Regions from separate parts of the Bradyrhizobium sp. USDA3010 genome, predicted to be linked through region 1. Evidence: riboswitches for the same ligand, from Rfam matches in the RefSeq annotation. Region 1 holds a riboswitch; the other holds the start of a gene.
The links. A riboswitch is a leader RNA that binds a small molecule or an ion and turns the genes downstream of it on or off. The one in region 1 is predicted to bind glycine.
Positions count from the first base shown of each region.

Region 2: another riboswitch for glycine. It lies ahead of AC066Y_RS33220 (D-amino acid dehydrogenase); the one in region 1 lies ahead of gcvT (glycine cleavage system aminomethyltransferase GcvT).

Region 1 covers NZ_JBWJZD010000007.1:266,229-269,632, forward strand. Annotated here, with positions in the region: gene gcvH (glycine cleavage system protein GcvH) at 1-339, opposite strand, end outside; gene gcvT (glycine cleavage system aminomethyltransferase GcvT) at 360-1,505, opposite strand; glycine riboswitch at 1,645-1,735, opposite strand; gene alaS (alanine--tRNA ligase) at 1,939-3,404, shown strand, end outside.
Region 2 covers NZ_JBWJZD010000030.1:67,351-70,754, forward strand. Annotated here, with positions in the region: gene AC066Y_RS33215 (ArgE/DapE family deacylase) at 1-352, opposite strand, end outside; gene AC066Y_RS33220 (D-amino acid dehydrogenase) at 403-1,785, opposite strand; glycine riboswitch at 1,851-1,964, opposite strand; glycine riboswitch at 1,968-2,073, opposite strand; gene AC066Y_RS33225 (M20/M25/M40 family metallo-hydrolase) at 2,166-3,296, opposite strand.

The DNA of each region.
Region 1 (3,404 bases):
CTCGTCCATCAGGCCGCCGAGTTCGCCCTTGTCGGCAATCCTGAGCTTGAAGAACCAGGCCTTGCCGCCGGCATCCGAATTGACCAGCGCGGGCTCGGCGGCGAGCGCCTCGTTGACCTCGATCACTTCGCCGGTGATCGGCGCGTAGACGTCGGAGGCGGCCTTGACGGATTCGACGACCGCGGCGGCCTCGGCTTTCTTCAGGCTGCGGCCGACCTTGGGCAGTTCGACGAACACGACGTCGCCGAGCTGCGACTGCGCGTAATCGGTGATCCCGATCGTGGCGACGTCGCCCTCGATGCGGAGCCATTCGTGGTCGGACGTGTACAGCGTCGTCATGGGGATCGATCCTTTGGCGTTTAGCGTTTGTAGGTATTGGGGACGAAGGGCGTGGCGGCGACCTTGAGCGGCAGCCGTTGGCCGCGCACTTCGGCGAAAACCGTGGTGCCGAGCGCGGAAAGGGATGTCGGCAGATAGCCCATCGCAACCGGCGCATTGAGGCTCGGGCCGAAGCCGCCCGAGGTCACCTTGCCGATCGGCTCGGTCGAGGTCGGATCGGCGAACAGGGCAGCGCCTTCGCGCACCGGTGCGCGGCCGTCGGGCTTCAGGCCGACGCGGCGGCGAGCGGCGCCCTGTGCGAATTGCGCGAGAATCTTGTCGGCGCCAGGAAAACTGCCGGCCCGGGCGCCGCCGCTGCGGCGGACTTTCTGCACCGACCATTCCAGCGCGCCTTCGACCGGGGTCGTCGTGGTGTCGATATCGTGGCCATAGAGACAAAGCCCGGCCTCGAGCCGCAGGCTATCGCGCGCGCCGAGCCCGATCGGCAGCACGTCGGGATTGTCCAGGAGTGCGGTGACCAGGGCCTCCGCCTTGTCTGCGGGCACGGAAATCTCAAAACCGTCCTCGCCGGTATAGCCGGAGCGAGAGACGAAGCAGTCGATGTCGCCAACGCGGCGGGGACCAGCGTCCATGAATTTCATCGAACTGACATCTGCACAAAGTTTCGCCAGCGCCGATTCGGCCTTTGGTCCCTGCAATGCGATCAGCGCGCGGTCGGCCAGCGACACGATCTCGCACGCGTCGGAGAGATGCGCGCGCAGATGCGCCTCGTCCTCGGCCTTGCAGGCCGCGTTGACCACCAGGAACAGGTGATCGCCGAAATTCGCGACCATCAGGTCGTCGAGCAGTCCGCCGTCGTCGTTGGTGAATTGCGCGTAGCGCTGCCGTCCCGGCGCGATGCCGACGATGTCCTGCGGCACCAGTTTTTCCAGCGCGAGCGCCGCGTCGCCGACCTTGCCGGATTTGGCCTTCAGCACGAGCTGTCCCATGTGGGACACGTCGAACAGGCCGGCCTCCTTGCGGGTGTGCAGGTGCTCCTTCAGCACGCCGGCCGTGTATTGCACCGGCATGTCGTAGCCGGCGAACGGCACCATCTTGGCGCCGCGCGCCAGATGCAGCGCGTGCAGCGGGGTCTGTTTCAGCGGGGAGGTTTCGCGCGCAAGCATCACAGGGCCCTCGCGGTTCCCGCCGGGGACCTATTTCCCCTTGAGAAACCTGCAGAAAGCCCCATCTGTCGCTGTGCCTGAGAGTATTATCCCGTCGGCGGACGCATCGGGGAGAACCCAGCGCCTCTTTCCAGATGTTAGACGTCACGCGGTCCTTTTGCCTGAGAGTTTCCGGGGCGGTTGCTCCTTCGGCGCCGGCAGTAAGGCCGGTCTCTCCCGACGTGACGGGGTAACAGGTAGGTAGAAAACACGGCGCCACCAAGACTGTCAACGCAGCTCTTGCTGCTATCCAATGGGGCTTTGTGCTGCCGCGGCAAGCCCATGATCCGCCTGCACAGTTTCTGGACACCGCAGCTGGCAATGTCTAAAAGCGTTCGGCCGGAAAATGACGCCTTTTTGCGGCTGGCCGGCCCCTTTTTCCGATTGGATGAACATGAGCAGCGTCAACGACATCAGGTCGACATTTCTGAACTTCTTCAAGGAGAACGGCCACGAGATCGTGGCGTCGTCGCCGCTGGTTCCGCGCAACGACCCGACCCTGATGTTCACCAATGCCGGCATGGTGCAGTTCAAGAACGTCTTCACCGGCGTCGAGAGGCGCGGCTATCAGCGTGCCACGACGTCGCAGAAGTGCGTCCGCGCCGGTGGCAAGCATAACGACCTCGACAATGTCGGCTACACCGCGCGCCATCTCACCTTCTTCGAGATGCTCGGCAACTTCTCGTTCGGCGACTACTTCAAGGAGCGCGCGATCGAGCTCGCCTGGAATCTGATCACCAAGGATTTCGGGCTGAAGAAGGACAAGCTGCTCGTCACCGTCTACCACACCGACGACGAGGCGGCGGGCTACTGGAAGAAGATCGCGGGCTTCTCGGATGATCGCATCATCCGCATCGCGACCTCGGACAATTTCTGGGCGATGGGCGATACCGGCCCGTGCGGTCCGTGCTCCGAGATATTCATCGATCGCGGCGAGCATGTCTGGGGCGGACCTCCGGGCAGCCCGGAAGAGGACGGCGATCGCTTCCTCGAATTCTGGAACCTGGTGTTCATGCAATACGAGCAGGTGACGAAGGAGGAGCGCGTGGCGCTGCCGCGTCCCTCGATCGACACCGGCATGGGGCTGGAGCGCATGGCCTGCATCCTGCAGGGCGTCGAGAGCGTGTTCGAGACCGATCTGTTCCGCCACCTGATCGATGCGGCCGCTTCGGCCCTCGGCCATGGGCCGAACCCGCAGAACGTGGCGTCGTACCGGGTGATGGCCGACCATCTGCGCTCTTCGGCGTTCCTGATTGCCGACGGCGTGCTGCCGTCGAACGAGGGCCGCGGCTATGTGCTGCGCCGGATCATGCGCCGCGCGATGCGCCACGCGCAGCTTCTGGGTGCGAGCGAGCCCCTGATGCATCGCCTGGTCTGGGCGCTGGTCCGCGAGATGGGCCAGGCCTATCCGGACCTGGTGCGCGCGGAGAAGCTGATCGAGGAGACACTGCAGCTGGAAGAGACCCGCTTCCGCAAGACGCTGGTGCGCGGCCTGTCGATCCTCGACGAGAAGAGCGCCGGCCTCAAGAAGGGCGACATGTTCGACGGCGACACCGCGTTCACGCTGTACGACACCTATGGTTTCCCGCTGGACCTGACGCAGGACGCGCTGAAGTCGCGCGGCATCAGCGTCGACCAGGCCTCGTTCACCGACGCGATGAACCGTCAGCGCGAGAAGGCGCGCGCCTCCTGGGCAGGCTCGGGCGAGGCGGCGACTGAGGCCATCTGGTTCCCGCTGCGCGAGAAGCTCGGTGCGACCGAATTCCTCGGCTATGAGACCGAGAGCGCGGAAGGCGTGGTGACGGCGCTGGTCAAGGACGGCGCTGCGGTCGACGGCCTCAAGGCCGGCGAGACCGGCGC
Region 2 (3,404 bases), on a different contig from region 1:
CGATATGACCTTGCAGGATCAGGCTGCGCCCGCTGCCTGTGCTGTTGAGCGTCGCAACGACCTGCTGCGATCCGGCAAGATCGATGCCGTCCATCGGTGCGGCCTTCGGATGGCTCATCAGGTTGACGTCCGCAAGGCTGAACGTATCGACCTCGTAGCGGCGCTTTGCGAATTGCTCGGCCAGCCAAGCTTGTTGCGGCGCTTCCTGTCCGCGCAAGCTGCGGAACTGCACCATGCGCGACAGGAATGCGATCTGATCGTCGAAGTTTCGATCGACGGCCGCGCACAGCTCCGCGGCAATCTGATCCGGCTTGGTCAGCGTCTCATGCGTGTCCGCCACCCCAATGCGCATTGTCCCCTCCCGCGCTGAAGCGCTTTTCCCCAATATGACGCTAGTCGTTGTCATGCGGTGTTTCTCAGCGAATTCCGACTTGGCCACACGCAAATACGCTCATATTCTTCCTCGTCGACCGGATAATTAGGGGAAAGCTGCGCGGGCGGCCTCGGTCGCATCGACCTGCGACGGCAACACCGAGGGCGCGTCGAGGTCGCGCAGTCATCAATCGCGCCTGCCACCATCTGTGCCGTCGCAGCCGACAGCGTCCAGCCGAGATGACCGTGGCCGGTGTTGTAGAACACGCCCGGATACCGTCCGGCGCGCACCACCGGCATCATGTTCGGCATCATCGGGCGCAGGCCGGCCCACGGCACGACCCTCGACGTGTCGATGCCGGGAAAATGCTGCCGCACCCAATCCACCAGCGGCTGGATGCGGTCGGCGCGAATGTCGCGGTTGAAGCCGTTGAACTCGGCGGTGCCAGCGACGCGGAAGCGGTCGGCGCCGAGCCGGCTGGTGACGATCTTCGCCGCCTCATCGAGCAGGCTGACGGTTGGCGCAGCGTCCTGGCTTTGCGGCGCATCGAGCTGCACGGTGATCGAATAGCCCTTCACCGGATAGACGTTGACGCGGTCGTTGAGCAGGCCTGCGAAGTGGCGGCTCGCGACGCCGGCGCAAATGACGATGCCGTCCGCCTGCAACTCATGTCGCCTCGCGACCTCAGCATCGTGCGAAGCGGCTTCGTTCCAGCCGATGCGGAAACCGTCGTCGCCGCGCGCGATCGCATCGACGTCGGCTTCATGGACGAAGCTCGCGCCGCGGCGGATGCAGGCGTCGGCGAGCCCGCGCGTGAACTTGTGGATATCGCCGGTCGCGTCCGACGGCGTGAAGAAGCCGCCATAGCAGGTCGTTTGCAGCGCGGGCTCGATGCTGCGGATTTCGTCCGCCGTCACCGGCCGGCGGTCGAGCCCGCCTTGTTGCAGCAGCGTGTTGACGCGCAGGCCCGCCTCGAAGCCGGCCTTGTCGTGATAGACGTGCAGGATGCCGCGGCGTTCGAGATCGAAGGCGATATTCTCGCGCTGTGCGATCGAGAACAGATGCTTGCGCGCCTCGATTGCGAGCCGCGTCGTCTCGATGGTGTTGGCACGATAGCGCCCGATGTGGCCGACGAACTCGCCGATCCAGGAATATTTGTGCCAGCTCGGCTTCGGGTTCATCAGCAGCGGCGCGTCGCTGCGAAGCATCCAGCGCAACCCCTTGAGAATGGTCGCGGCGCTGTTCCACACTTCCGCATTGCTGGCAGAAAGCTGTCCGCCGTTGGCGAACGAAGTTTCCATCGCGGCATAGCGATGCCTGTCGAGGACAGTCACCCGATAGCCGCGTTCGAGCAGGGCATAGGCTGTCGTCACGCCGGTGATGCCGGCGCCAATGATTGCGATGTGAGGCATGGTGGTCTTCAGGCTCCCGTGGGTTAGAGTCGCCGAACCACCGGTGAAACCGGCGTCGGCGCCCCATCTGTCACGGTACCTGAGAGCTTGATCCGCATCGGGCCAGGGCCCGATGGCAGACTATCCCCTTCGGTGGACGTCACGGCCCTTGATGCGGTCGTGTCCGTCTCTCTCCAGATCGTCCTGACGATACAGTCCTTTTGCCTGAGAGTTTCCGGGGCGGTTGCTCCGTCGGCGCCGAAGCAACAACACGAATGTTGTGGCTTCGATCTCTCCCGCATCGTCGCGTTGGACGGCCGGACCGTAGGCGAAGCCTCAAAATTGGACAAGGCTAAATTTCGATCCGGCAGTGCCAACGTGTTGTGCAGTGCAAATCGATGTCAGTCCAGCGTCGCCAGCAGCGCCGCCATCAGGCGGCCGCGCTCGACGAGGCTCTCGATCTCGATATGCTCGTTGAGCGTATGTGCATCGGCGCCGCGAACGCCGAGGCCGTCGAGGGTAGGGATGCCCATCGCACCAGTGAAGTTGCCGTCCGATCCGCCGCCGGCGCTGCCGTGCGGCAGATCGAGGCCCATCGCCGCTGCAAGGCCCTTGGCCTTTTCATAGAGCGCCATGGTGCCGGCATCCGGCTCCCATACCGGGCGGGTGACGCCGCGCGTCACCTTGAAGGTGACGTCGTTGGCGGTGCCCGACAGCGCCAGCATGCGCTCGACGCCGCGGTCGAGATCGGCCTGGCGCTTGGCCATGCTGAGCGCTTCGCCGGTGCAGGTCGTTGCGACGCAATTGACCCATTGCCCGCCATGCACGATGCCGACCGAGAAGGTGCAGTCTTCGGTGGTCATGCCGTCGATCGCAATGATTTGCCGGGCCATTTCGCGGATCGCGGAACGGCCGGAGGACAACGTCGCGCCGGCATGGCTCGGCTTGCCGACAGCTTCCAGATTGAAGCGCGCAATCGCGTAGCGGCCGGTGACGACGCCGTTGTTCGGCCGTCCGGGCTCCGGCACCAGCACGTATTTGTTGCGCGCGGCTTCGGCCTCGATGATGTCGCGCGTCGACGGCGTGCCGACCTCTTCATCGGGCGTGAACAGCACGGTGATCGGCAGCGGCGTCGTAAAGGACGCGCGCGCCAACTGCCGGATCGCCTCGATCGACAGATAGTTGCCGCCCTTCATGTCGAAGATACCGGGCCCGAAGCACTTGTTGCCTTCGCGCCGCCACGCCAGCTTTTCGATGGTGCCGACCGGGTGCACGGTGTCCAGATGGCCGGCGATGAGGATGCCGGGCTGGCCTTGTTTCGGATGGGGAAAACGGGCGCGGACGCAGCCGGCAAAGCCCTGGCGTCCCGCGATGCGTTCGATCGTCGCACCCATGACCGCCATCTCGCGCGCGGCGAGGTCGAGCATGCGCTCGACCGCGGCCGCATCCCATGTCGGGCTCTCGCATTCCACCCAGCTGCGCAGCCCCTGCAGCATCGCTTCGGAATCAAAAGGAAGATTGGCGGGGTTCATGTCTTTTCTCTCTTGTTGTTTGTGCGCGCCGATACGCGTTCGCGTGCCGTACGAAAAGCTCGGAAGACGACTTTGTAAAGTCAAATGCGCTGAACCTGCCGCTCATTC